4 regions of the Peribacillus sp. NPDC096540 genome follow, and region 4 is predicted to be linked to each of the others. Evidence: riboswitches for the same ligand, from Rfam matches in the RefSeq annotation. Region 4 holds a riboswitch; each other region holds the start of a gene.
The links. Region 4 has a riboswitch for glycine ahead of ACQKMR_RS26900 (amino acid permease). Riboswitches for the same ligand answer to the same signal wherever they lie in the genome.

Region 1: it holds a riboswitch for glycine, as region 4 does, so the genes downstream of both, gcvT (glycine cleavage system aminomethyltransferase GcvT) here and ACQKMR_RS26900 (amino acid permease) in region 4, are expected to answer to the same signal.
Region 2: it holds a riboswitch for glycine, as region 4 does, so the genes downstream of both, ACQKMR_RS08675 (amino acid permease) here and ACQKMR_RS26900 (amino acid permease) in region 4, are expected to answer to the same signal.
Region 3: it holds a riboswitch for glycine, as region 4 does, so the genes downstream of both, glyA (serine hydroxymethyltransferase) here and ACQKMR_RS26900 (amino acid permease) in region 4, are expected to answer to the same signal.

The regions. Positions count from the first base shown of each region.
Region 1 is NZ_JBNNTG010000003.1:169,828-178,595, reverse strand. It holds gene ACQKMR_RS04770 (vitamin B12-dependent ribonucleotide reductase) at 1-889, opposite strand, end outside; gene ACQKMR_RS04765 (lipoate--protein ligase family protein) at 1,275-2,111, opposite strand; gene ACQKMR_RS04760 (rhodanese-like domain-containing protein) at 2,329-2,712, shown strand; gene gcvPB (aminomethyl-transferring glycine dehydrogenase subunit GcvPB) at 2,890-4,347, opposite strand; gene gcvPA (aminomethyl-transferring glycine dehydrogenase subunit GcvPA) at 4,340-5,686, opposite strand; gene gcvT (glycine cleavage system aminomethyltransferase GcvT) at 5,705-6,811, opposite strand; glycine riboswitch at 6,964-7,047, opposite strand; glycine riboswitch at 7,051-7,138, opposite strand; gene ACQKMR_RS04740 (DEAD/DEAH box helicase) at 7,522-8,768, shown strand, end outside.
Region 2 is NZ_JBNNTG010000006.1:160,607-169,374, forward strand. It holds gene argH (argininosuccinate lyase) at 1-1,184, shown strand, start outside; gene ACQKMR_RS08660 (MepB family protein) at 1,474-2,067, shown strand; gene ACQKMR_RS08665 (sodium:solute symporter family protein) at 2,399-3,862, opposite strand; gene ACQKMR_RS08670 (DUF3311 domain-containing protein) at 3,859-4,059, opposite strand; gene ACQKMR_RS08675 (amino acid permease) at 4,248-5,588, opposite strand; glycine riboswitch at 5,767-5,845, opposite strand; gene ACQKMR_RS08680 (hypothetical protein) at 6,557-7,240, opposite strand; gene ACQKMR_RS08685 (FAD-binding oxidoreductase) at 7,588-8,768, shown strand, end outside.
Region 3 is NZ_JBNNTG010000056.1:7,576-16,343, reverse strand. It holds gene ACQKMR_RS26450 (aldehyde dehydrogenase family protein) at 1-45, shown strand, start outside; gene ACQKMR_RS26445 (iron-containing alcohol dehydrogenase) at 130-1,311, shown strand; gene ACQKMR_RS26440 (aldehyde dehydrogenase family protein) at 1,500-2,972, shown strand; gene speB (agmatinase) at 3,402-4,403, shown strand; glycine riboswitch at 4,570-4,669, shown strand; glycine riboswitch at 4,670-4,763, shown strand; partial or broken gene glyA (serine hydroxymethyltransferase) at 4,859-5,178, shown strand; gene ACQKMR_RS26425 (methyltransferase family protein) at 5,633-6,151, shown strand; gene ACQKMR_RS26420 (hypothetical protein) at 6,620-7,150, opposite strand; gene ACQKMR_RS26415 (fumarylacetoacetate hydrolase family protein) at 7,742-8,539, shown strand.
Region 4 is NZ_JBNNTG010000061.1:11,377-15,747, reverse strand. It holds gene lepB (signal peptidase I) at 440-709, shown strand; gene ACQKMR_RS26915 (hypothetical protein) at 788-1,021, opposite strand; partial or broken gene ACQKMR_RS26910 (NAD(P)-binding domain-containing protein) at 1,732-1,842, shown strand; gene ACQKMR_RS26905 (hypothetical protein) at 1,866-2,093, shown strand; glycine riboswitch at 2,374-2,473, shown strand; glycine riboswitch at 2,477-2,533, shown strand; partial or broken gene ACQKMR_RS26900 (amino acid permease) at 2,881-4,258, shown strand.

The DNA.
Region 1 (8,768 bases), on a different contig from region 4:
CCACTAAGTAGCGAAGAATCCGTGGATTTTGCATTTTCGAAATAATGAACTCAGCAATATCTGGATGCCAATCCGCAAGCATAATCATTTGTGCACCGCGTCTGCTTCCGCCCTGTTCAACAAGATGGGTCAATTTCGCAATATCATCAAGCCATGAAACTGAACCGGAGGATTTTCCATTTACCCCTTTTGCCAACGTGTTTCTTGGACGAAGTGTCGATCCGTTCGTACCTACACCGCCTCCGCGGCTCATGATTTCCATGACTTGCTTTCGATGTTCGGAAATTCCTTCGCGTGAATCCGGAACAAATGGCATTACATAGCAATTAAAATAAGTAACATCCGTGTTAGAACCAGCTCCATATAATACACGTCCTGCAGGGACAAAATTAAGGTTCTTTAATTCTTCATAGAACTTATTGAACCATTCCGTTCTTTTTTCTTCAGTCGTTTCCACTGAAGCCAATCCCGTAGCATTACGTTTTGCAATTTGTTCATAGTATATTTCAAGCGGCTTTTCAATGATATCAAGCGGCCGATTTACAATCCCAGTTTCCACTTCTTCCGGGTTATCTAATGCTCCGCGGAATTCATCATCCACTAATACCTTAGCTTTTTTCGTTTCCCAATCTATTTCAACGATGTAACCAAGACCCCGTGCAGGAAATTTCGGATCTTCCTTAATCGTCAATACTACAAAATCGCCAGTCGATAGCGTAATTTTTTCAGTATCCTTAAAAGAATAGCGGTCAAGCATAACTAGACGGGACACGCCTTTATGCGTCATTTTCATATCAGCTGTTACAGGATGGACCTGGGGAAATAAAGAAATATCCTTATTCAACCTTTCTAGATCAACCTTTAAAGCTTCTTTTATTACAACCGACATAATTCCCTCTCCTTTATATGTTTCAAGATCCGTTCTTGCTGCAAAAATCTATATGTAGTCTTACATGTCCGTTTCGCTTAACAAGTTACCCTAAATTTATCATAGTGAAACTCAAAAATCAATATATAGTGTCGCAATAAATATTTCGACTACTATATATTGTGTTTACGTTGATTAACTTTTAATTTTGTCAAACGATAAATCAATTAATATAGTTAGTAATAGGGAGGAAAATGTCGATTTATAATAATTTTTCATCAGATTTCAATTAATTTGAACCTTGCTTTTTCCCTATCCTTGTTAGTGCTTATAGTTGCAAGGAAAAGCTTATTTGTTTACACAAATCTGAACATTTTTATTATCTATTCTAATCATCCTGCTTCCTCTATCTCAAAAAATTCCATTCATCACTTTCATATTTACTTTCAGCAAGGGTCTTTACCTCTAGCAACTGTTTTTCATTGAGGACGTATGGCTCTAAATCAATGGACAGCCCTTCTGCAAAACCTTTTTCAAAAGCAACTTTTGCTTCAGGGATGGTAATCTTTCTTCCAGCAATATCATTAATGGCCACAGCTTTGTTTTTTAAATTTTTTTGCATTCTTTCTTTAACCCTATCATTGGAGAATTTAAATACACTAAAAAGCTTGTCCTCATCAAGCTCAAGTAAAATTGCCCCATGCTGAAGGATTACACCTTTTTGCCTTGTTTGTGCACTGCCAGCTACCTTCCGGCCCTCAACAACCAATTCATACCAGCTTGGCGCATCAAAGCAAACCGAAGATCTTGGTGTTTTTAATGCCGCTTTTTCCTCTTCGGTTCGAGGTACGGAAAAGGAAGCATCTAGTCCAAGATTTCTAAATCCCATTAATATGCCTTCAGAAATGACCCGATATGCTTCTGTAACGGTATTAGGCATTCCCGGATAGGATTCTGGAACAATTACACTATAGGTTAATTCATGTTCATGCAGTACCGCACGTCCTCCTGTTGGTCTGCGAACAAAACCAAGGCCCTGCCTTTTAACTTCTGCTATATCAATTTCAGATTCTGCCTTTTGAAAATAACCAATCGACAATGTAGCTGGGTCCCAACCGTAAAAGCGTATAATCGGTGGTATTTCCCCTTTACTCTGCCAGTTTAAAAGAGCTTCGTCCATCGCCATATTAAAAGCCGGTGAACAATATCCTGAATCTATAAATCCCCATTTTTCTTTTGTCATCCTTACCCCTCATTTCATGTAGACTGCTTTAAAGTAGGTCAGTAATTCCGTCATAAAAAAAACTCACATGTAGTAGTTTAACAGACTTTAACACTCTAAAAAAGAAAGTACTATTAAGTCGATAAAGAATTTTACGAAAATATTTTTTGATTATTAGTTAAAGCAATTATATAATAAAGATTGTCTGTATTCGTTAGGTAGAAGGGAGTTTTTATGTTTGGAATTATTATATACACTGCTCATCATCATAGGAGCGGTTATTGCGTATTCACTTTTTAATTGGTACCGCCAGCGTAAAATCGTTAAAACGTTAACACAGGATGAATTTATTGCTAACTACAGAAAAGTACAACTAATCGATGTGCGGGAACCAAATGAATTTGATAATGGTCATATCTTAGGCGCAAGAAACATCCCTATGACACAAATGAAAACTCGCCTGGTTGAAATTAGACCGGACAAGCCTGTATACTTGTACGCTCAAAGCGAAATCATCAGCGGAAGAGCTGCAGCCATGCTATACAAAAAAGGCTACAAAGAACTGTTTCATCTAAAAGGCGGTTTCAAAATGTGGACCGGTAAAATTAAAGCAAAGAAATAAGAACCCATCTCCGCATGGGCTCTTTTTAATTAAAAAGCTATCATTCTAAAAATTGAAATGAAATGCCGTCTTATTGCTTATTATGTCTTATGGTATATTCATTTCCAGCCGGTCATTCTCTATACATATAAAAAATAAAAATCCCCGCTCTGATGGCGGGGATTTTTATTTAGGCTATTAAGCTTGATAACGGAGGACTGGTTTTCTTGCAGCAAGTGTTTCATCCAGCCTTTTAATAACTGTTGTATGTGGCGCTTCCTGTACGATTTCCGGAGTTTCTTCCGCTTCCTTAGCTATTTGAATCATCGCATCAATGAACGCGTCGAGAGTTTCCTTTGACTCCGTTTCAGTCGGTTCTATCATCATTCCTTCTTCCACGTTCAACGGGAAGTAAATAGTAGGTGGATGATAGCCGAAGTCTAGTAATCTTTTGGCAATATCGAGTGTTCGGACGCCCAACTTCTTTTGCCGGCGGCCACTAAGCACAAATTCATGCTTACAATGACGATTATATGGTAAATCAAAATATGGTTCCAACCTACGCATCATATAATTCGCATTGATGACCGCATTCTCCGTGACAGCCTTAAGACCATCAGGACCCATTGAACGAATGTACGTATAAGCCCTCACATTTATTCCGAAGTTTCCGTAATAAGGTTTAACTCTTCCGATGGATTGCGGGCGATCATAATCCAGCATAAATTGCTCATCTCGTTTGACCACGAGTGGTTTAGGCAAGTAGGGAATCAAATCCGATTTTACTCCGACAGGACCAGAACCCGGACCACCGCCGCCATGTGGACCTGTAAATGTTTTATGGAGATTTAAATGGACCACATCAAAGCCCATATCACCTGGGCGGGCTTTAGATAAGACTGCATTAAGATTGGCCCCGTCATAATAAAGCTTCCCACCAGCATCGTGGACAAGTTTTGCCATTTCCAAAATATTCTCTTCAAACAATCCTAGCGTATTGGGATTCGTCAGCATTAAAGCCGCCGTATCCGAACCTACCACGCGCTTTAAATCTTCAAGGTCAACTAAGCCATTTTCATCAGATTTTACCGTAATCGTTTCCAGTCCCGCAACAGTGGCGGAAGCTGGATTCGTACCGTGTGCCGAATCAGGAACAATCACTTTCGTCCGTGCTGTATCACCGTTCGCTTCATGGAAGGCGCGAATCATCATTAACCCTGTCCATTCACCATGTGCACCTGCTGCTGGCTGTAAAGTCACTTGATCCATCCCTGTGATTTCTGTTAAATGTTCTTGCAAGTCAAATAATAGTTCCAAGGCTCCCTGCACAGTCGCCGGATCTTGATATGGATGGATATGGGCGAAACCGTTAAAACGCGCCACATTTTCATTTATTTTCGGGTTATACTTCATCGTACAAGAACCGAGTGGATAAAAGCCCGAATCCACCCCGTGATTCCGTTTGGATAAAGCCGTATAATGACGCATGATATCTAATTCCGATACTTCTGGAAGCTCAGCCTCTTCTTGACGGATGTACTCGGCAGGAAAAATCTCTTCAAGCGAAATTTTTTCAACATCCATTTCCGGTAGACTGTACCCGATTCGACCGGACGTACTGATTTCAAAAATGAGTGATTGATCTTGATTATTCATGTTGATCCCCCAATTCCTGCGCAAGTGCATCAATTTCTTCTTTTGTTCTAAGTTCTGTTACAGCCACAAGCATATGGTCTTTCAACTGTGGATAAACAGTCCCTAAGTCGAAGCCGCCGATCATTTCTTTATCAAAAAGACTTTGATTAATTTCTTGGTAAGGAGCCGGCAATTTAATGACAAATTCATTAAACGAAGGTCCTTCAAACACCACTTCTATTCCTTTTTCCTTTAAAGCTTTTTTCGCATAATAGGCTTTTTGAATATTATTAACAGCCATTTCTTTGACACCCTTTTTCCCAAGTGCGGTCATCGCAACAGAAGCTGCTAAAGCATTCAACGCCTGATTGGAACAGATATTGGATGTTGCCTTGTCACGACGAATGTGTTGCTCACGAGCTTGAAGTGTCAGTACAAATCCCCGTTTACCATCTTCATCCACTGTTTGCCCGACGAGACGACCTGGCACTTTTCGAACAAGTTTGTTCGTGACCGCAAAGTATCCGCAATGAGGTCCGCCAAAAGCTGCTGGAATACCGAATGGCTGAGCATCGCCTGTTACGATATCAGCTCCAAGGGCACCTGGGGGTGTCAATGCACCTAGTGCAAGAGGGTTACTCGAAACGATAAACATGGATTTCACATCATGAATGATTTCTTCCATTTCTTTCAACGGTTCAATACGTCCAAAGAAGTTTGGATATTGGACAATGACTCCCGCAATATCATCTTTTGCCAATTCCTTTAAGGCGGCTAGATCTGTCACACCATCTTTAAATGGAATTTCAATGACTTCTACTCGCTGACCTTTCGCATACGTCTTAACGACTTCCCTTGATTCAGGATGTACTGCAGCTGAAATGAGAATTTTCTTACGTCGTGTATGACCGGATGCAAGCATCGCTGCTTCCGCTAATGCCGTCCCTCCGTCATACATGGAGGAGTTAGCTACATCCATTCCGGTCATTTCACAAATCATCGTTTGATATTCAAAAATGGCCTGAAGCTCCCCCTGTGAAATTTCCGGCTGATAAGGAGTGTAGGCTGTATAAAACTCCGAACGGGATAGAACGTGATCGACGATGACCGGTGAATAATGGTCATACACGCCCGCACCAAGAAAGGAAGCATAGTTTTTAAGATCAGCATTCTTGGCCGCAAGTTTTGATAATTCTTTCATTAAGGCTGGCTCTGATTTAGCTGGTTTAATGTCATATTCGCCTTGAAAACGGACACTTTCAGGAATATCGTTGAAAAGGTTCTCAACAGAAGGGACCCCTATTACCTCCAGCATTTGTTGTTTATCCTGCTCTGTCATGGGTAAGTAACGATGTTTCATCTTAATGACCATTCCTCTCTATTTACGTGGTTTTTTATAAAAAGGTGTTTGTATAATAACGGCTTTCAATCGTTTTGAACGAATTTCCACTTCGACTTCCAAATCCATCACCGAATAGTCTTTATCGATAAGTACCAATCCTACATTTTTCTTCAAGGTTGGTGATTGAGTGCCAGTCGTAACTTCACCAATGACTTTATCCCCACTGTATACCTTATAACCATGACGAGGAATGCCTCGGTCAATCATTTCAATTCCGACAAGCTTACGTGGTGCCCCATTTTCCTTTTGTTCAGCTAGAACGGCTTTCCCGAAAAAGTCGGCTTCCTTATCCACTTTAACCGCAAAACCAATCCCGGCTTCAATTGGGGTAATATCCGGTGAAAGCTCCTGTCCATAAAGCGGAAGTTTAGCTTCAAAGCGGAGTGTGTCACGTGCCCCTAAACCTATCGGCTGTATCCCTTCTTCTTTTCCTGCATCAAGAATAGCTCTCCAAAGGGCCGGGCCATTTTCACTGCGGCTATATATTTCAAAACCATCTTCACCCGTATATCCTGTACGTGAAACGATCGTGGAAAGCCCATTTATCAGGACATTTTCCTTGAATTTAAAAAAGCCAATTTCACTCAAAAGTGTATCATTAGATAGTTTTTGTAATATTTTCTCTGCAAGAGGTCCCTGCAATGCCAACTGTGTATAATCGCTTGATACATTCGAAAGTTGGACATCCTCTGAACAATTAGCTTGAAGCCAGTTAAAATCTTTTTCTGTATTGGCGGCATTGACCACGAGCAGATAGTCATCTTCTGCTCTTTTATAAATGATAAGATCGTCAACCGTACCGCCGTTTTCATAACACATAGCCGTATAAATTGCACCACCCTGTTTTAGCTTTGATACATCATTGGTCATCATTTTTTGTAAAAAGGAAAGACTCCCTGGTCCCTTTACATCAACCTCACCCATATGGGAGACATCAAATAAGCCAGCTTTTGTACGAACTGCTTCATGTTCGTCCTTGATACCCGAAAATTGAACAGGAAGTTCCCAGCCGCCAAAATCGATTGTTTTTCCTCCGCATTCACGATAAACCTCAAATAGTGGCGTTCTTTTTAAATTGGTCAAAAAATGACCCCCCTTATATTTTTTAAATGTACTTTGCTTTCTTTTCTAAAATCTTCTTTCCATTCAATCAGATCTTCTTATACTTCTCATCCTGTTCATAATGAGGAAAAAAGGGCACAAAAAAGGACAGAGAAAGCCCTATAGAGCTTTTTCTCTGTCCTGAAACCTGAAAGTTTACCTATATAATAGGTTTTCCCCTTTGGTGGCCGTCCTGCAACGAGCGGCGCTCTCCAGAGTTGCGTCCAATAAGAGTTCTTTTGCCTGAGAGATTCACTGCTAAGTTTGCTCCTTCGGCGCTACATTCGTAGTCTCTCCCCTTATCTTCACCCGCATATAAATGTGTCTCCACCAATTAGGAAAGTAAATAATTCCTACTGATAGTTAGTAAAACCTCTGTGCATTTACAAAATGCGTTCTCTACCAACTCTCCTTAAAACTTCGGGGAACTTAATGAATGATCTCTAGTCTGTTAATCTGGGATAAAGTAGGAGCCGGTTGCCCATACTATTAAAAACGCTACATTCAGAAAAATGGACGCTTCTTTTAAGCGTTTGGGAAATTGGAATTTTCTAAATATACTTACATCCTACCTTAAGAAACTTTTCTCTGCAATATCTTTTTACAGAGAAATATTTTTCTTACTACACATATAAAATGTTCGGGTTTCAACCCTAAATAAGAAAATTATGATTTTAGAAGGAGTAGTTTCAATGAAAATTAATATATCCTTCAGTTCTGATTGGAATGACGGGTTTCTACAAAAGATGGAAAATGACGGTCCATGGGGAAATTGGGAGCTTTATAAATTGGCTGTTCAAATGGAAGAAAACCTCATTATTCCTGATTTTGAAGGTTTACAGGCACCCAAGCATCTTCCACAGCTCACCCCGCTTCCCCACCAATTGGAAGCAGCAAAGCAGGTAGTTGAAAAGATGAATGGAAAAGCCATTTTAGCTGATGAAGTAGGTCTCGGTAAAACAATCGAAGCTGGCTTGATTCTAAAAGAATACATGATCCGAGGTCTTGTTAAAAAAGTATTAATCCTTGTACCCGCTTCACTTGTAAGTCAATGGTCTTTTGAATTGAATACCAAGTTTCATATTCCGGCTGTTGTTCAAAGAAAAAGTTATGTGTGGGAATCATGCGATGTTGTTATATCATCCATTGATACAGCGAAACGCGCTCCGCATCGAGATATCATTTTTAATCAGGAATATGACTTTATCATTATTGATGAAGCTCATAAACTTAAAAATAATAAAACGAAGAACTATGAATTTGTCCAAAATCTGAAAAAGAAATTTTGTTTACTGCTGACAGCTACGCCAATTCAAAATAAAGTCGAAGAAATTTTCCATCTAGTTTCGTTATTAAAACCGGGGCACCTGGGAAATGCAACACTCTTTTCTGAGAAATATAAAGGCAAAGGCCGTAATATTATTGAGGATGAGCATCTAAAGGAACTCGTCAATACTGTAATGATTCGGAACCGACGGGCTGATACTGGAATTGAATGGACCAAAAGGCAGGTGGAAACAATCATCATTGAATTTTCTCCAACTGAACAAGCCTTGTACGACGCTGTTTCCAAATTTAAGCCTGTTTCAGATAGGGCGAAGGGAAGTTCTTTTTCAGCACTCACGCTCCAAAGAGAAGCATGCAGCAGCAGAGAAGCCGTTTTTTATACATTGAAAAACATGAAAGCCAAATATGAACAGCCTTCCCCTGACTTCTTAGCAAAGCTGGATGAGCTGTTTGAGAAGGTAAATGAAACGGTACAAAACTCCAAGGCTGAAAAAGCTTTAGAACTCATCAAGAAAATTGATGACAAAGTGATTATTTTTACGGAATACAGAGCTACTCAGCTATATTTACAGTGGTATTTACAACAGAATGGAATTTCCTCGGTTCCTTTCCGCGGCGGATTTAAGCGTGGAAAAAAAGACTGGATGAGAGA
Region 2 (8,768 bases), on a different contig from region 4:
TCGGTCATGAGCTTGCAGGAAAGATTCATATCGGTCGCAGTCGTAATGATATGGGAGTTGCAATGTATCGGCTAGTTTTGAGAGGCCATCTTCTTCAATTAATTGGCTATGCAGACCAATTGAGTGAGTCATTATTAGTGCAAGCTGAAAAGCATATAGAAACCTATATTACCGGTTACACGCATACTCAGCCAGCTCAGCCGACTACATTAGGCCATTACTTTCTAGCCATTTATGATGTACTTCAAAGAGATATTGGACGGTTATGGGCAGCTTATGAAACGGTGAACCAATCCCCTCTGGGAGCGGCCGCATTAACCACAACTGGTTTTCCAATCAGCCGGGATCGTACCGCTGAACTGCTTGGCTTTGAGGCGGTTGTTGAAAATTCCTATGACTCGATTGGAGGGGCCGATTATTTATTAGAAACTGCAACTGCAATTATGACGTGCATGGTCAATACTGGAAGATGGATTCAAGATTTTTTACAGCATGTGACAAGGGAGTTTGGTACATTTTATGTAGCAGATCCTTATGTTCAAGTAAGCAGTATCATGCCGCAAAAAAGAAATCCAGTATCAATTGAACATTCCCGATCGATTGCCAGCAGTGCGTATGGAGATGCGCTTGCCGCAATAAATATGATCCACAATACTCCATTTGGCGATATCGTCGATACGGAAGATGATTTACAACCCCATTTATATCGAGCATTTTCGAATGCAGGCCGTGTCATGAAACTAATGTATGCAGTCATATCAACCTTGAAAGTAAATGAAGAACATACAAAAAAAATGGCCGCAAAATCTAGTATCACGGTTACTGAATTAGCAGATACTCTATCAAGAGATTATGAGATATCATTTAGGAAAGCTCATTCCATAGCTAGTCATATCGCCAAACGGTCGATAAGTGAAGGGAAAGAGTTATATGACTGGGACACAAAAGACATTAACAAGATTATTAATGAATTCGTTTCAGTGAATATAGCAGAAGACGAATGGAAAAAAATCATCTCTCCCGAATATTTTGTGGAGATTAGAAGCATTCAAGGAGGGCCTAGCCCGAAAGAGGTTTCGAGGATGATTGTGAATAGAAAACAAAAACTAGAAAAACAGGTGCAGGAATATAAAGAAATTGTTAAAGCTTTGAATGATAGAAGGAAGGCTTTAGTGGAGTATTGAGGTTGCAGCTTTGGAAAATCCCGTAATCAGAACAAGTGGAAAAGTCAGCATAATGATTAAAGGCCTGGGAGGAAGTTGCCTGGGTTTTTTTAGGTTCATTCCATTTTATTTAAATGTCATCTAACTATTTACAGGGCTAGGGCTCTGATAAATAATGCTGTTGATAATTGAATGTAGCGAACGAATGTTCTAAAATGAAAGAACAGAACGAGAGTGAGGTGTATCGAATGGCTTTGTAAGAGAATATAGTAAAATGACTAGAAAGCTTTAAAATGGAGGATTAGAACAGATGGATGAGAAAAATCAAGAATTATTAGAATCAGATCTCAGCGTTCAAAATTCGGGGGCTTCCTCTGACACAATTCATAGTGACCTTCTTGCAACAAAGGAACTTGTTTATAGCCCTTGCAGGTTTGAGTTCTCACAACCACTAATAGAGGCACAAAACGCTGAATATGGAGCCTATATATTCAAGTTGAATACCCTTTCCATTAGATTTCGTGTGGCTAAAATCACACCTACAAAGGTTGGACAATTTGTGACTTTGTGGGAGAGAATTGGGGATGGAGCGATTCAACCATATGACATATCAGATCCAGTTGATTTGTTTGTTATTAGTACTCGCAAAGGTAATAACTTTGGTCAGTTTGTATTTCCAAAAGCTGTTTTATTTGATCAGAATATAGTATCTAATAAAGGTAAAGGTGGTAAACGAGCAATACGCGTTTACCCACCTTGGGACAAGCCTACTAGCCGTCAGGCACAAAAAACTCAGATATGGCAGCTAAAATATTTCATAGAGATACCTATAAATACACCAATAGACTGTGTTCGTGTTCAAATGCTTTACAGTCCAAATCACGCAAGTCAATTAGAAAAATAATTATGATCTCTATGGATTTGGGAATATGTACAATTGAGTCGTAATAATTTGATGAATTTTCAACATTATCGTTTAACATAGTAAAGAATAAAAGAATCTGCTGATTACCATGACTCATGCTGTCACTCATTACTCATGTACTAAGAGAAAAATAGACGGTAAAGGGAGAAAAACTCCAAAAAAAGAAGTGTGTATCCTTTATGGGGTATGGGATACATAACAATCGAAAGGCTCAGTCTTTTGAACCTTTCGATTGTATAATTTACGGTGCATTTTTAATCCCCAAAAACCACATCAAAGAAGTACTTCATATATCGTTAACAGATTTAGATTATTTTGCGGGATCTAGAACCGAGAGCTTTCTGAATGCGAGACTTACCGTAATCATAACAAAGAAATTCACCACTAAGGCAATGATTCCAACATTCAAATCTTTCGCTGCCTGTGGTAAGGATGGAAACATGGTACCTATTGTTGAATGACTAAGCGTAATGTAGGTTACGATAGCCAATCCGCAGATGATCCCGGAAATTGCTCCATATTTATTAATGGTATTAGTTTTTTTCAGGCTAAAGAGAAGAGACGGAAATAACTGTGTGATAAGACTGTATCCCATGAGAATTAATGCAGACATCGTTTCGCCGCCGTTTAAGGTAAAGTAGACTGCTATTAATGCAATAACAGGAACGAGGAACTTTGCTAATCTTACAACGTTCCGATCGGATACTGCAGGTGCAAATTCCTTATAGACGTTTTTCGCGAGCAGTGTAGCAACACTCATTAAAAGCATGGATCCTGGTACTAATGCGGTCAGCATTCCAGCTCCGCCGATTATGCCTATAAACCATGGATCAAAGGTCTCGATCGAAAGGCGCAGTAATGAGAGGTCTGCATCTGCCCCAACGAGTCCAGGAACTTTCAATATAGCTGTAAATCCTACAAAAAAGACAAATAACAACATGAGCGTATATAACGGGCTGATAATAGCATTTTTACGAAATACTTTCCCGCTGCGCGCCGAATAGACAGCGCTGAAAACTTGGGGCCACATGTAAAAACCAAATACAAGCAATATTACCGTGGAGATAAACCATGAAACACTAAGCCCCTGTTCAGGAAGCTTTAGAAAACCAGGCTTGGCTGCATTTACGGCCTCAAACATCGGTTGAAAACCACCAAAGTAATGAATAGGAAGATAAATTCCTAAGAATCCTATAATCACGATCATCATGATATCTTTAATGACTGCTGTCCAAACTGAGCCGTGTATTCCAGAAATCATAACATAAATGGTAAGGCTGATTGCTCCCATCCAAACCGCGGTAGACATTGAAATTGCTCCATAAGATGCTTCTGAAACAATAATCCCTAATCCTTTAAGTTGCACGACAATCACTGGAATCATCGATACCACACCGACAAGTGCTGCCAGAATTCCTAAACTTGGGCTCTTATACTTGCTTACAAAGAAATCAGATTGAGACATTAGACTATTTTCTTTGGCATATTTCCATATTTCCGGAAGAAGCCAATATGACAATACATAAGACAAAGTAATGTAAATAAGGACGTATAAAGCGGGTGCACCCTTACCATAAGCCCAGCCGCTGCCGCCAAGAAAGGAAAAAGTCGTATAAATTTCTCCAGCCATCAATAGAAAGACGAATATAGCACCAAAACCACGGCCTCCAACTGTCCATTGTTCCAAATTCATGTCTTTTCCTTTTGAAGATCGAATACCTAAAAAGATTGATAAAAGTAAAAATCCTAAAATAATTAAGAGGGAAATATTCATTCCTGGTCACCTTCCCGATTTCTGGGGTCCAACTTATACATAATGCCCAAAATAACGGAAGTAAGGACCACCCACATAGCCATCCAAAACATATTAAAAGGCAACCCTAATACATAAGGTTCTATTCTGTTAACAAAAGGAAGAAATCCTAATATGCCTATAAACGGAACTAGAGTAAGTATATATATAATCTTCATTAATCAAACCCCTCCATTCTATTCTAAATGAAAGTCATTCATATCGACTTAAAGTACCTCACTATTTTAATATAAAATTTACTGTGGATGCAGTATATTTTTAGTAGCACTTCTCTGTGTTAGCAAAATAAACTGAAAAAAGGAAGGGAGTGTCCCTTCCTTTTAATTCCTTCGAACATGAAAAATGGCTACTTCTTTTTCTGATAGTTATAGAGTACGAGTAAAAGAATGAACCAGATTGGCGTCATTAACAGTGATACCCGTGTAGCTTCAGCGAATAGCATAACGATTAGGATGAACAGAAATAATCCTAAAATAACGTAATTGATAAAGGGTGTAAAAGGAGCTTTGAAAGTTGATTGGGCTCTCAAATCCGGACGTTTTTTCGTATATTTGATATGAGAAATCAAGATGATGCTCCAAACCCAAATGAAACAGATGGCACTGATTGTTGTCACTATTGTAAAGGCCTGTTCCGGGATCATTTTGCTTAGCAATGCCCCTAGGGAGACGACGATTGCCGATGTAAACAAGGCATTACTTGGAACAGCATGTTTATTTAATTTTGCTAATTTTGCAGGAGCATCGTTATTATTGCTTAACGTATAAAGCATACGGCTTGTTGAAAATAAACCGCTGTTGCCGGCAGATGCAGCGGATGTTAGGACGACAAAATTGATAATCCCTGCAGCGACTGGTATGCCGATTAGTGTAAAGACTTCTACGAATGGACTGCTTGATGAATCCAGCTGTGTCCAAGGATTGACGCATAAAATGACGAGTATAGCACCTACATAGAAAAGTAAAATTCGGACCGGGATTTTATTGATGGCAGACGGTATATTTTTTTTCGGGTTTGCTGTTTCTGCTGCAGAAACACCAATTAATTCGACCCCTACAAAGGAGAAGACAACCAGTTGTAAGGATAGCAGGAAGCCGGATACGCCGTTCGGGAACATGCCTCCGTGGCTCCAAAGGTTGGTGAGTGAAACGGTTCCCGTGTTTGTTTTAAAGCCAATGACTAACAGGATGATGCCTACAATAATCAAGGCAACAATCGTGATAACCTTAATGAGCGCGAACCAGAATTCAAGTTCTCCAAACAATTTAACGGTCAATAAATTCAATCCTAACAGAATGACCAGGCAGGCAAGAGCCGGTATCCATTGAGGGATATTGAACCAATATTGCATATAGACACCAACCGCGATGATATCGGCCATGGCTGTCATGATCCAACAGAACCAATAGGTCCATCCGGTCACGAATCCAGCCCACGGCCCGATATATTCGGTAGCGAATTCGGTGAATGACGTATAACCTGCGTTGGATAAAAGTAATTCCCCTAAAGCCCTCATAACAAAAAATAAGGCAATCCCTATAATAAGATAGGAAAAGATAATGGATGGACCGGCCAATTGGATGGCTTTACCGGATCCAAGAAATAAACCGGTACCAATGGTTCCTCCTATTGCAATTAATTGTATATGGCGATTTTTTAAATCTCTTTTCAATTCCTGTTTAGCCAATTTGAGCATCTCCCGTTGTTTTTCATCTTAGTCGTGTGGAGCGTGATTCTATATTCCGTATAGCTCGTTTTTTCACCTCGCTTATGCCATTAAATGGCAATATCTTGGATTTTAGACAATAAAAAAAGAGATTGGATACTACCAATCTCGTCAGGTTAAAGAATAACAATTCATCATTCGTTACTCTTCTGTCCTTTTGCCTGAGATTGTGAATCCTTCGGCGCTGTACTATGTACAGTCTCTCCAGAAGCTGCTCCTGCTATAGTGTGATCCATAGCATTCAACGCTTACTAGTATGCGGTTGTAATAAATGTCCGTCTGTGGAAGAAATGAATCTTCTTTCGGTCATTTGTCATTATATTTAAATAACAATAATATAATATTGGAATTCTATCATTGTTTATTCTATAGGTCAATATGGAATTGGAAAGTTAGGCCGTCATTCTTGGTATTTCACAATATTATAGGCTTTCTAGTTGTTTTTTTCTATACAATCCATGCCATAGGAACTGGCACTTTAATCGCGGTTATTATCTGAATAGCGTGATAAATTTTAGCTGAAAAGGTGAAAGGAATTATGGAGATAAAAACAGTATCAATTATTGGATTAGGAGCACTGGGCATTTTATATGGACAACATTTATCAAAGGAAATGCCAACCTTATGACCATGTTTTTTTAGTTTATTAAAAGTGCAGGCGATTGAAACAGTAGTCCTATTGATGAGCATAGAAAATTTTATTGTTAATAACAATAGCGTATTTTGCGATATAAAACCAATCCATAATCAGTTAAAAGTGAACTATAAACTGGAATGCAAAACCTTCATCGTAATTATAATGGAAAATGGAGATTCATTCCGTTAAGAATGAATCCGCAAATAAAAGCTGAATTGAGATCATAAAAAAGGTGTCAGGCATCCTCTTGGGTTTATGTCCCCAAAGATCCCTGACAATATTAATGAGGAAATTAAACTTTTACCACACGTTTATAGCCAACCTCGCTGAATAATGGATTTGCAGGAAGTACAAACATTTCATCATCTAAGTCTAGTTGTATCGGATGAGAGAAAATATCTCCGTTATATACGAATGAGTGATATTCACCAAACTCACCACATGGATCTACATCCTCTGGTAAATCTTTAATAAATTTATGGTCCAGATCTCTTCCTAAAAAAGAAGGATCGAGCTTATCTAAACGAATGCTGACTATTTTCGCTTTATACCCTAAATCAAGAAACTCCTGGACTAGCTGTTTCGGGTTGATTCCGGCTAAAGGAAGGATTAGTTCATAACCATTAGACTCAACTAAGTTCTTTTTGTATTCGATACAATCTTCCAGAAAAAGATCTCCAAATGCAATTTTGGAGATACCTTGATTGCCAAAAAAATTCATGGCGCCAATTAGGCCATTTTCAAAACCTTTTCCATCATATAAAGGATATTGAATTTTGTATAATGGAATTCCAATGGATGCTGCTTGAGCTTGGATCAATTTAAAATCAACCATGTGTCCGGATGTTTCATCATCAGTCGTAACGGTTGTAATTAATGATACGACTTCATATTTGTTTTCTTTTAACAGCTTATGAAGCATATACGTGGAATCTTTGCCACCACTAAAACAAGCTATGATCTTTTCTTTCAACATCAGCCCATCTCCCTTTTGTTCCCGTTTATTTCTAGCGTACTCACTTTAGCTGCGTGAATCAACAAAGAAGGGGGGCGAGTAGAGTGCATACAGTCATCACCTGTTAAGTTTATTGAAATTGTTACGAGTAAATTGGTGGAATTCACGAGTAAAACATGAAAATTCACGAGTTAAGTGTGCTCTATTATATAGAAAAACTATATATCCTACTTTTTAAGGTACGAATGTTGAGTTAAAAGTATGTATTAGATTAATTGAAACCTTTTCGCTAAAGAATGTGTCTACTCCTAAAGATTTTCATAGTATATAACATCCTCTCTACATTATCTGAGAAAGGGGGTTATATTTTGGAAAAGACAAAGCTTACCGGACGGATCGTTACACCTGATGATTCTGAATATGAGCAGGCAAGAATAAATAATAATTTAAGCTTCCCAAAATTCCCAAAGATAATTGTATTTTGTCAGAATACAAAGGATGTACAAAATGCATTGAAGTGGGCGAGGGAGAATCATATACCTTTTCGGGTGAGGAGCGGCCGACATAGCTATGAAAATTTTTCATTAGTAAATGGCGGTCTTATTATTGATGTCAGCGAAATGGATAGAATCAAGGTCAATCGTGAAAAAATGATTGCGAAAATAGAAGCCGGAGCTAATTTAGGGAAGGTATATAATAAATTATGGGAATACGGCACGACTATCCCTGCAGGTACCGAAAGCAGTGTAGGCCTTGTCGGCCTTACGCTTGGCGGGGGAATTGGCATGTTAACGCGGTTGTTTGGACTTACTTGTGACAATCTGATTGAACTAGAAATGGTAAGAGCGAGTGGGAGTAAAGGTGCTGAACTCATTAAAGCAAACAAGAATCATAATAGTGATTTATTTTGGGCTTGCTGCGGTGGGGGAGGCGGGAACTTTGGTATTGTCACATCCTTTACATTCAAGGTGCACCCCATTTCTAGGGTTTCAGTCTTCTCCATTACATGGGGATGGGAAGATTTCGAAGAAGTATTTAATGCATGGCAAAATTGGGCACCTCACACGGATGAACGACTAACATCAGAAATAGAATTTAAGTCAAAGGAAGTAAACCAAATTATCGCTCAAGGTGAATTTGTAGGTACGTCATCTAAGTTAAAGCAACTTCTTCAGCCGTTAACGAGAACTGGTTCACCAACTAGTGTATTGATAAAGGAAGTCCCATATATTGAAGCTGTACGGTTCTTTGACGATCCGAGTGGAAATCAATCAGCCCATCGAAAGAGATCAGGATCTTTTATTAATAAACCTTTTCCGAAGAAAGCGATCTTGACGATGAAACAATTTTTAGAAAAAGCACCAAATGAAAATTCAGGCATTTGGCAACAATCTCTTGGAGGAGCAGCAGGCAAGGTCGAACCAAGGGAAACGGCTTTCTATTACAGGAACGCCATTATAGCCCAGGAGTACCTAGCTACATGGAACAATCCTGAAGAAGAACGGGAAAACATACGCTGGATCAAAGAATTAAGGAGTGCCTTATCACC
Region 3 (8,768 bases), on a different contig from region 4:
AACATTAATTTAGAAGTGGAGCCAACCAAGTGGTTTGATCAATAAAAAATGAAGAAGTAGATATAAAAGAGTAAAAGAGAGTGAGTCACTATACTATTACACTATTTGAAAAATTGAAAGGGGAAATTAATGATGATCTGGGATTTTAATTTCAATCTTCCTACTTCTATAGAGTTTGGGAACGGAAAAGTTAAAAATATTGGGAAAAGAGCAAAAGAGCTAGGAGGAAAAAAGGCACTTCTAATTACCGATAAAGGACTGGCGCAAACTGGAATTTTACAAAAGGTTACCGATTCGTTAGACCAGGAAGGTGTCAATTATATTGTTTTTGATGAAATTACTCCTAATCCAAAAGATGTAGATTGCCATAGAGCCTATCAACAATTTAAAGACGAGGAAATAGATCTTTTGATAGGTCTTGGCGGCGGAAGTTCGATGGATACAGCAAAAGCAATTGGTACACTTTTAACCCATGGAGGAGAGCTTAGAGATCGTTACGGTTTTAATTTACTAGAGAGAGAAATCACTCCACTTATTTGTATTCCTACAACTTCAGGTACTGGAAGTGAGGTTACAACAGGTTCTGTCATTACAGATACAGTTACAAAACAGAAAGAGGCTATACTTGACATTAGACTGGCTCCGAAACTAGCAATTTTGGATCCTGAATTAACTCTAACTCTGCCTAAATCTATTACTGCTGCTACTGGAATGGATGCACTTACACATGCTATCGAAGCTTATACCAGCAATATTGCTGAACCAATTTCAGATGCTCTCAGTCTTTATTCAATTGAATTAATTGCTAAGTACCTTCCGTTAGCTGTAGAAAATGGGAACGACTTAGAAGGACGGAAAAATATGCTTGTAGCCAGTTTAATTGCAGGTATGGCATTTAATCACGCGGATCTTGGTGCTGTACATGCTATGGCTGAACCACTTGGAGGTCTTTATGATACTCCACATGGGGTAGCAAATTCTATCTTTCTTCCACATGTGTTTGAATTTAATATTCCTTCAAACCCTGAAAAACATGCAATTGTAGCTGAAAAACTTGGAGCAAATAAAGAAGGTAAAACAATTGAGGAAACTGCCTATGAAGGTGTTGTATTGTTAAAAGAGCTTGCTCGTAAAATTGGCATTCCTGATTTTCGAGATTTAAATAATGTCAATCCGGAAGATTTCCCATTCCTTGCTGAAGGGGCAGCAGTTCATTTATGTACACAGACGAATTCAAGAAAAGTGACACGCGAAGATTATTTGGCATTATTCCAAAAGACTTATGAGGCGAAAAACACAACATTAATTTAAAAATTTAACTAGATTAATGTTGATCTAGAATTTTTGAATCGGCGGCCGGCTTGATGGGAGTTTTAATTGGGCGGCCGCCATGTTTTACAGAAAACATGCGTATGCCCACTTGCTGCGGGTACATAATTAGCTATTTATGGATATGAGATTGCTATAAAGTAAGATTAACGAACTGGAGGTTTTTCAAATTGCATAAGTTGAAAATGTTTATAAACGGTGAGTGGATGGATTCTTTAAGTAAACAGAAGAAAAATATTGTAAATCCGGCAAACGGCAAGATCATTGCAGAGGCTCCCAACGGAAATGCAGAAGATGCCAAGATGGCTATTGATGCAGCACGACTAGCATTTGATTCTGGGATTTGGTCGGACTTACCGGCTTCGGAACGGGCTTCCTATTTATTTAAAATAGCGGAGAAGATTGAAGAAAATGTATCTGAGCTTAGCCAACTTGAAACAGCCAATACCGGAAAACCTCTTAAAGAGTCAGAGTTTGACATTGCTGACGCAGCGGATTGTTTTCGCTACTATGCCGGTTTAGTCACAAAACCGGACGGCCAAACGTATCCTGTTTCTGGTCCTGTACAGGCTATGGTTGTTCGAGAGCCGGTAGGGGTATGTGGACTGATCGCTCCGTGGAATTTTCCTTTACTGACGGGAGCTTGGAAAATAGCCCCTGCCCTTGCTGCAGGAAATGCGGTCGTGTTTAAACCAGCCGGGATAACTCCGGTTACCACTACCAAATTGTTCGAGATTATCAAAGAAGTTGGCATTCCAGATGGCGTTGCCAATCTCGTGATGGGCGGTGGGGGAACCGTAGGAAATGAAATAGCGGAAAGCGATAAAGTCGATATGGTTTCATTCACTGGCAGCACCTCAACGGGCAGAAGCATCATGAAAACAGCTGCTGGAAATATTAAGAACATTGCCCTCGAACTAGGCGGCAAGTCACCTAACATCATTTTCGCCGACGCAGACTTTGAGACAGCAGTGGATTATGCTTTATATGGGATTTTTGTAAATGCAGGTCAAGTTTGTAATGCAGGATCGCGTTTGCTGCTTGAAGAGAGCATTCACGACAAGTTTATCGATAGACTGATAGAGAAAGCGAAAAAGATCCAAGTCGGTCCTGGTGATCAACCTTCTACAGAAATGGGTGCCCTTGTCAGTGAAGCACATATGAATGAGGTACTCCAATATATTCAACATGGCATAGAAGAAGGGGCGACATTAGCCTGCGGCGGCAAGCGTATCACAAGCAATGGGCTTGAAAAGGGCTATTTTGTTGAGCCGACAATATTTGTTGATACCAAACCGGACATGAGAATTGTTCAGGAAGAAATATTTGGGCCAGTACTGACTGTACAAAAGTTTAAAGATGAAGCGGAAGCCATCCAGCTTGCTAATGATTCCCCATATGGCCTCGCAGCAGGTGTATTTTCCCAAGACGGTGCAAAGGCTTTAAGAGTGATTAAGAAAATAAGGGCCGGAATTACATGGATTAATGCCTACAATCTAGCCTACAATGAAGCCCCGTGGGGAGGCTACAAACAGAGCGGAATTGGCCGTGGATTAGGAACTTTTGGTTTAGATGAGTTTAGTGAGGTAAAACAAATCAACATTAACTTAGAAGTGGAACCAACCAAGTGGTTTGATCATTAAAAATTGAGAAGTAGAGATAAATGAGTAAAAGAGAGTGAGTAATGCTTACATCGAAGAAGTTCTAATAATAGAGGAAGCATTTTTTTGAATCCACCAAAATTTTAAAATGTTATTTCTGTAAATGGGCTGGAAAAGAAAGAAAGCTGTCAGCCTAATTGTTTATTTTACTAGTGCTAGTTCATCAAGATTTGTTTTTTAAGACCTAATTTAAGACCTAACAAGAAAATAATAATATTTTACAGTATATGTATTATATTCCACGCGCTCTTTCTCCGTGGCGTTTACTAGGGAGAATCGAGTAATCAGAAAATATGTTGGTTCCTGGTAGTCATTATTGACTACACAATTCCGTTTTGCCTAGTTTTATAGGTTGGCAGGAAGCTTGCCTATATATTAACGAGGACGTAATACAAGTGGGAGGCAAAGTTCATGTCGAATAATGAAAAACAACATCTTAATTTACCTTTTACCGGAATCTGTACGTTCGGGAAATATCCCGTATGTCCTGATCTAGACCAGCTAGATGCAGATGTAGCTGTCATTGGAGTTCCAAATGATATGGGAACACAATGGAAGTCAGGCGCAAGAATGGGTCCAAGAGGAATTCGGGAGGGCTCTACATTATATAGTTTCGGGTTAGATGGTGCCTATGATATTGAAAATGATATCATTTATCTTGGCCCGAAATGGAAAGTCGTTGATTGCGGTGATGTAGACATAGTCCATGGGGATATGATGCAATCCCATGATAATACGGAAATAGCCATTCGAAAAATCGTTTCAAAAGGTGCAATGCCAGTTGTTTTAGGTGGAGATCATTCCATTACAATTCCAGTAGGAAAGGGCTTGGGTGAACTCGGGCCATTTCATGTGATCCAGATTGATGCACATTTAGACTGGGCAGATCACCGTTCAGGAATGCGGGTTGGACATGGAAGTTGCATCCGCCGCTTATCTGAAATGAATCATGTTCAAAAGATTTTCCAATTGGGCATTCGTGGAATCAGCAGCAGTAAAAAAGAAGATGTCGATGCTGCCAGAGAATACGGAAGTGTCATCTTGTCTCCCCGCCAAATGAGAAAGATGGGATTTGAACAGGTTCTGGAACTTATTCCAGAAGGTGAAAAATATTATATTACCATGGACATTGATGGCCTCGACCCATCGATCGCCCCTGCGACAGGCACACCTTCTCCTGGAGGCCTGCTTTATGATGAAGTCAACGAATTACTCCATGGAATTGCAAAAAGAGGAGAAGTAATCGGTTTTGATATGGTAGAAGTAGCTACTCCTTACGATCATACGGGAATAACTGGACAAGTGGCAGCGCGCCTCTCATTAGACTTACTTAGTTATGTTTTAAAAGAAAAAGAGAAAAACCAGGCTGCAATCAGCGATTATCAAGAGCAGAACTACATAAAGAAGCATTAGTCTGTTAAATTTGAAAGCGTTTGCTGATATAAAGTGATTTTCCTCCGTTTTATCTTTTCTTAGTTTCCTGAATATGTATAAATAAAGAGGCGATACCATAAAAAATACTTATGTAAATAATGTACAATCGCGAATATTTAGAGTGTTTCAAAAAAATATATAGCTGATGACGATTGTGGGAGAGTGCAATGTAGACAGCCACTGAAGGAGCAAGTTCCAAAAAAACCTTGGAACAAATCTCTCAGGTAAAGAACCACAATGGGACGCAACTCTGGAGAGAGCGTTTATAAAACGCCACCAAAGGGGAAGACTCTTTTTAGCATAGAGTTAAACTCTCAGGTAAAAGGACAGAGAAGGGAATGTTGCCATTACCCTTTTCTGTCCTTTTTTGCGTGCAAAAACAGGGAACATGATATGAAGTGGCAGCAGCTATCTAAAAAAAGGAGGAAATAAGAATGAGTTTGCAGAAAAATGATCAAACCATTTTTAAGCAATTGAAAACGAAAGGCAACGGCAACATCAAACACTAGAGTTGATCGCATCAGAAAACTTCGTCAGCCAAGATGTATTAGAGGCCATGGGAAGTGTGATGACGAATAAATATGCAGAGGGTTATCCAGGAATACGTTATTATGGCGGATGTGAATTTGATGATGTGGCAGAACAAGCAGCTATTGAGCACTTAACAAAGCTGTTTGGTGCCAAATATGCAAAGGTTCAGCCTCACTCAGGTGCATACTCGACTTGGAAGTATTTTGTTCTATCACAAATGGGATGCCAGTACTAGTTTGTGCCTCCCATGATTACTTATTCCCTATATCAATACCAACATGTCCACCTTTTTTTAGTATTAAAGAATACTATATGTCTGGCATTACTCCCCTAGTAGATACCGGTTTTTCAGTAGTGTCTGGAAATTAGGAGTATCTCTTGGCGATGAACCACGCTTTGGATTACGTTAAACAACTTATTGGGCAGGGAGTTCAACAAGGGATTATTTATTATTTGTAGAACTTATTACTTAATATTTTTTTCTGGAAGGAGTATTTAGATGAGACAAATAATCGCTCTGTGAAGTATTTAAGTGAGGAGGATGAATATGTTTCAAACACTAGAGGATTTCTTAAATTATGGAATAAATGTAAGTTTACATATTTTGGGGTATTCGTAATATAAATAAGTAGCAATAAACTTCAATTGTAAATTAAAGACCTAAAAGGTGGGATAGAATGGATGCATTTTTGACAGTTATACCAATTATACTTATAAGGTATGGCCTATTGAGTGCAATAAGTAAAGAGGGGCCTAAACGTGCAGGTTTCTTTGCTCCATTATTGGGAAAAGAAAAAGTGGCTTTCTGGATTTATCAAATTACGACCGCCCTTATTCTATTATTTTTATTACTACTCAAAATTAGAACAGACTCAGTTTGGTTTTATATCGGCCTAATAATCTATATTTCAGGAATTGTTTTATATGCGGTATCTATAGTAAATTATGCTAAACCTAAAATGAATGGGATAAATGTAAACGGGTTATATCGAATATCCCGCAATCCTATGTACATTGCATATTTCATTTACTTCTTGGGTTGTGTATTGCTTACACATTCATGGATATTGCTTGGGTTATTAATAGTTTTCCAAATATCAGCGCACTGGATTATTCTTTCAGAAGAAAGATGGTGTATCAAGAAATTTGGGGAAGAGTATATAAAATATATGAATAGAGTGAGACGTTATTTTTAGATAGGTACGGTACAAATTTGATATTCAAGTGGTGATCCCCCATCTTTTAAAATATTCATTAAGGAAGCACATAACGGACTTCCTTTAAAACTTTAAAATAATCAACATTATTCTTAAACATAGCCTTTATTATAAAAACAAAATTTTGAAAGAATGTACTTAAGTTAACAGGTGCGTTAGTTGATTAAGGAACACAAAAATGATCAATCTTTTTTATAAAAGAATAATCCAATTAAATAGTATAAGGGCATGTTTTGATTAATCTTTTTTCAAAACATGCCCTTTCTATTTATTCCTTTATCAAGGTGGAAAAAGAAGCTCTTCCTATTGGGTTTTTGCATCTTTTAATTAGCACATTTAGTTGTGAATTTGAAAGAAGGAAACAATATATTGTTGCTAAACTTTATACAAAAAAACAGCTGTCGACTTTGTCGACAGTCTGGAACCATATTAAATATGGTGTCTTTTTTATTTTAATGGGATTTCGAAATCTCCAATAGTCAAAGTATTCCCATCTTTTATTTTGTAATTTTTACGATATAATTCCATCATAATATCGCCAGCTTGATCTGTCCTGTCTTTATATTCGGATTGAGGTTTATAAGTAAAAGGGAAGACTTTTTTATATACTTGAACTGAATTTCCTCTGTATTTTTCTCCAATGATTTTGTAAGTATGATAGCTTACTGCGTAGTCATCCTTTAAATTTCGATCTTCTATTATATGATACTCTTGGGCAATGTAAAGTCTAGGTAAAATAGAAATGACAAGGACAATAAATATGACAAGACTTATAATTAGTGGAATTTTTGTATTTCTGAAATATAAGAATGAAGCTATCCAATAAATAGTTAAAAAGAAGAAATAAGGGATCAGTGTTCCCATAATAAACTCTTTTCCATCAGGAGAGATAAGAGCAAATTCTAAAGAAAGTAGAATCAACATTACAAACCGTAGAGTTAAATAAACTACAGATAAAGAAATAAAAAACAAGTTCACTTTTCGGCTCGTTCGGTATGGCGGTGAAACCGTAAAGGGAACAAGAACCTACAAAATGTAGGCGTTAGCCGTACAGATCGTGGTTATCGGTCCATTTAATGCCGAAGCGACACGTACAGAATGACAGAAAGGTGTTTTTCCGTTATGATAAGTCTGTAGTGCTCCCGCCTGAAATATATTTTGATACTCTAAATATTCTCAAAATGTTATAAATAAAGGCTAGTCGCAAACTAACTGAAAGTGAAAACATACCTTTTCCAGACAAAGACACTAATCGCTCCACAGTGATATTAAATTCATTTAGTGTAGTTTTAAAATAGAGTCGTACCGTTTATAAAAAACATATATCGGTTTAAATAAAGTTTAATCGTTTATAAAAATGATAAACCGAAATGAATCCTTGATTTTGATTTTCCTTAATGCTCTTCGGGAATGCTAAAGGGGAGTTAATTGTATGTGGAAGCTAAACTTCTATTTCATTGAGCTTTTCGGTTATAATGGAGTTGGATGTCTTCGTTTGCGATTATGTGGAGACCCGAGTTTTATATTATCTGAGGTCAGTATACCTTACATCAAAGGAGTTTATTCATAATGCATGTGCTACAAAAAACACAAAAAATAGTTCGCTATCAGAATCAACAGGGCAAGATACATTACGGTATTGTTGAGGATGAGATGATATTACAACTGTCTAGCAGTTTTGCTGAACTTGTCAACAAGGAAATAAAGTATGACGGGGTAGAGCTGAAATATAGTGACGTGAAAATTTTGGAACCTGTAAAACCCTCGAAAGTGGTTAATTTCGGCTGGACATATGCAGGTCATGCGAAGGAAACAGGGGGAGAGGCAAACCTTGTAGAACCATTTCTATTTTTAAAGCCATTATCTGCGCTTATTCCAGACAAGGAGAAAATTATCCTTCCTCCAAACGATCTATCCAACCAAGTAGAACTTGAAGGGGAAGTAGCCTTGGTAATTGGAAAGCGCGGAAAAAACATTAAAGAAGAAGATGCGCTTGATTATGTGTTTGGTTGTACGATATTTAATGACGTCACAGCAAGAGATCTTACAAAAAAAGATCCACAGTTTACGCGGGGCAAAGGATTTGATACGTTCGGACCTTTGGGGCCGTGCATCGTTACCGGGGTAGATCCTACAAATTTGCGGATTGTGACCACTTTAAACGGCCGCGTTGTACAAGACGGGAATACCAATGAAATGTCTCTAAGCATTCCGTATCTAATCAGCTGGCTTTCGCAGGTAATGACACTTGAGCCAGGTGACATTTTGGCCACGGGTTCACCATCTGGCAGCTGCCCGATCAAGTCGGGGGATGAGGTCGTTGTTGAAGTCGAGGATATCGGTCGGTTATGTAATGAGGTTCAGTAGGATTTGCCAGCATTCTTAATAACCACAAATGAAAATATTCATAAATAGATGAGCCGACTTTTTAAAATGTTACAGGGGGCATCGTAATAAAAAGAAAGAAGAGTTTCTTTGTACTTGCATTCGCATGTGGTGCTGCTAGAGAAACGGCAGTATTAAAAGAGCTTGGTGTCAATTAATTTGAGATAAATGATAAACCTGATGGTCAATGGCTAAATAAAGTTGAGTATTG
Region 4 (4,371 bases):
TAATGTCACCATTACGCCATACCTTGCTAATCACAACGTTTTTTATGTCGTTATTAGGTGCGTTAATCCTTCTTGTATTCTTGATTGCTTGTTTTTAATAGGAGTGTCTTATGCCCTCTTATAGAAACCATCTAAACGAAAACACCCAAAATTAAAAAGCATTGTTTTTCAACTAACGAGTGCGATAGCGCCATAAGAAGGCCGCCTTTTGGCGGCCTTTTGAATATACGATCATTACACAAATCGTCCATTCAAATCAAAGTGAAAAAATACCCTTAATTAACTATCGAGGCAGTTTAGTGAAAGAAGGTTAAAGGTCTTCCTTTTTCTATTTATTCATTTACACAAGATATTTTACGCTCTCAATAGCCGCACGTGTAATATATGGAATAATTTGCGATGGTAAAAGTTAATAAAAATGAGAAAAAGAAGAAATTTAATGAAAAACAAAGAATCATGGATTAAAGCAATTGTAATTGCAGTTGTTTTGGCCTTCACCATTAGAACACATATTTTTGTTCCTATTGTCGTAGCTGGAGAATCCATGATGCCAACATTGAAAAATCATGAGTGCATTATCCTCAATAAGTTCTGTACCAAAATCAATGATATCTATAGGTTTGATATTGTTTTTTTTCATGCAACCAAAGAGAAAGATTACATTAAGATTATAAAGAAGATAATGAATATTATCTTTTTAAAAAGCTAGGATAAACAAACCAAAGAGGCAAACGGATTTCCGCTCGCCTCTTTGGTTTGTTTTAGTTCTAGAAAACGATACTATCTATTAATGATGGTCATTTTTATTTTGCTCTTGATCGTGTTTATGGATAGTATTTACCTTGATTATGCGGTCCGGCTCCCGGCCAAAACCATCAATCTCTAAGCGATCCTTGAACGCTTGGATTACAGAGTACGCATTGGTATCGGGTGTATCCAACATGCCTTGGAAATTCACATATTTGATTCCGTTTTTCTCACCATAATTGCCTGCATGATTATGCCCGTTGAAGTAAGCCACTACATTGCCCGCAGACTCCAGTTCCCGCGTGATTTCAGCGTCATGACACTTAACAACCACGCAGGATATTTTCACGAATGAGAAGTTTAGAGAGAAAATCAAAGAAATGATCTAGGCGAAAAACAAGAACTAAATTTAGAAATTATTGTCATTATTAGGGTGATCAAGCATTCTCCCTGTAAGGGAGGGGGTTAATACCATTTCATAATCTGAAATATGTTAGGGCACTCAATCACCACTAGATAATTAAACGGGATTCTGTAAGTCCAACTATTAGTTTAGCAATCCATTCTGCAACATCAGTTTTATCAGACTGCTTCATATGTTGGGCAAAAACTCAATATCTTCAGCATCTAGTAAATTCACACATGGTTTCCAGTAGACAATATGGGTACATTGATAATGCTTAATCCAGTCAACCAACTGCATTAGAAATACAGTTTTAGATGAAAACGTGAATCTCCTTTCCTTTTTGTTTTATAATATTGAATCCGTTTATCAGCCGGGAGTTAAATCTTACAAGAAGAATATGTGTTTATCTACCTAGAAAACCAGGCTTTGAAAAGAGAAGAAAGAACCGGAGTAACGTATATCCAAGTAAATAATTTGGATCAATAAGGTTTATTATTGTATAACTAGAGATGAGATTTAAAGTTTGATTTCAAAGTAGCTAAGCTTGATTCTAATAATTAAAAAGGGACGAATGGACCATGGCAAAACAACAAATCGGTGTGATAGGTTTAGCCGTAATGGGTAAAAATCTAGCGTTAAATATTGAAAGTCGAGGTTATTCTATTTCTGTTTACAATCGTCCGTCTGAACTGTAAAGGGGGTATGAACTAAAATGAGTAAGGAAAAGAAAATCAAGCTAAAGAAGCCAAAGAAGTGGTGGGTATGGGTTCTAGCAATTATCCTCATTGCTAATATAGCAAGTGGTTGGGACAAAGAGGAAGTTGCTAAAGAAGAGAAGGAGGGTGCCTCTAAGCAATCTATACTGTTGCAAGGATTCTCGCGAGTCTCGCAATACGTCAATTTTCTCTTTTTCCATACATCAATTGTGTTAAAAATATAGACATTATGTCCTTTCCCATCTTTAGATTTAGACGTATTTTCAATGGGCAAAATGCCTAAATCCTTCGTTTTTCTCAGCATCCGTTCAAAAGTGGATCGGTTTACACCTACGATTCAACAAATTTGATTTTGCAATTTAATAACTTTTAATTTATGAACTGTTAGAAAAATCAATATCGTCTATGTTTAAATTTCAGAAAATAATGATTTTTCAGATAGTTATTGAAATTTCCATTAAAACCCGTTAATATACAACTATTAAAGCAACTTTATATCAGCGGATGATGATTGTGGGAGAGACTAAACGTTGTTTAGCACCGAAGGAGCAAACCCTAAAAAGCAGGGAACTAATCTCTCAGGTAAATGGACTACAATTGGACGCGTCTCTGGAGAGAGCCATAGGCCACCGAAGGAGTTAAACTCTCAGGTAAAAGGACAGAGGAAGATAGGAAAACCCCTATCTTTCCTCTGTCCTTTTTTGTATTTGGAAAGATAAAAAAAGGAAAAAGAGAGGAGTGTGCATTGAAATCTGTTAAAAAAAGAGTCAATCTTTGATTTCAACGATTAACGCACAATGTTTTTTTCAAAAAGATTGGTAGATTAGAAAAAAAATTAAAAAAGGGGACAGAATATGAATCTATTTTGTAAAAAAATCTATTATTAAAGAAAGCGCTTACATGAGTGGGGTCATTCTCCCAGTACGCTAATTATTTAACTCATTGAAGGACTGACCCTTTAGTCAGGAAAAAATCACAAATAGCCTATAAAACTAGAAAGTGGGAAATCATATGCAGGAACAAAAGCTGGAGAGAGGCCTAAAAAACAGACATGTACAACTCATCGCTATTGGTGGGGCAATCGGAACGGGATTATTTCTTGGGGCAGGAAAATCTATTCATTTAGCAGGACCATCAATTTTATTTGCTTACATGATTACAGGCGTCATTTGCTTTTTAATCATGGGCGCACTTGGAGAATTACTCTTATCCAATTTGAACTATCATTCTTTTGTTGACTTTGTAGAGAATATTTAGGTAATATGGCAGCATTTTTAACTGGGTGGACCTATTGATTTTGCTGGATTTCAATTGCAATGGCAGACTTAACAGCAGTTGGTCTTTATACCCAGTATTGGTTTCCCTCCGTACCACAGTGGATGCCAGGATTATTTGCGCTTGTCATTTTGCTATTTATGAATCTTGCAACCGTAAAACTTTTTGGCGAAATGGAATTCTGGTTCGCATTAATTAAAGTCGTCGCTATTTTAGCACTCATTGTTATCGGTATTTTCATGATTATTAAAGGCTTTTCCACAGATTCAGGCGCAGCCAGTTTCACGAATCTATGGAGTCACGAAGGTATGTTCCCAAATGGAATAAATGGCTTTATCCTCTCATTCCAGATGGTAGTGTTTGCGTTTGTTGGTATTGAACTTGTAGGACTTACAGCAGGTGAAACAGAAAATCCAGAAAAAGTTATCCCAAAAGCAATCAATAATATTCCTATTCGGATTATAATTTTCTACATTGGTGCACTTATTGTCATTATGAGTGTTTATCCGTGGAACGCAATCATCCCATCGGAAAGCCCATTCGTCCAAGTATTCGTGGCTGTTGGTATCGCTGCGGCTGCTGGCATCGTCAATTTTGTCGTCCTAACATCGGCTGCTTCGGCATGTAACAGCGCAATCTTCAGTACAAGCCGGATGGTATACTCACTGCCAAAGATAAAAATGCACCTGTGCCATTTGCAAAACTTAATGCCCGTAAAGTACCTTCCAATGCATTGGCCTTTTCAACTGTCGTCATTCTAATTTCCGTTGTTTTGAACTATTTAATGCCAGAGGGAGTATTTACGTTAATTACAAGTATTTCTACAGTATGTTTCATCTTTATTTGGGGAGTTACTGTCATCAGTCATTTAAAATACCGCAAAACAAGGCCAGATCTAGCGAAAATGAACAAATTTAAATTACCACTTTATCCAATTTCTAATTACTTGATCCTTACTTTCCTAGCGTTCGTACTTGTTGTGCTTGCACTTTCGGAAGATACTCGTGTTGCCTTGTTCGTAACTCCTGTTTGGTTTATTATGCTGATTACGATTTATAGGATGCGGAAAACGGAGGTAGATCAGTCGAATCAGAGGAAGGCAGCGGGAAATTAAGTGGCAATCTGCCCGCTTCAATAAGCAACCATTAAGATATCTGAATGATCATATTTTGATGAGAAAAAAGATTATTTTAGAATAGTGTTGTTAGCGCTTTCAAAAATGCTTGA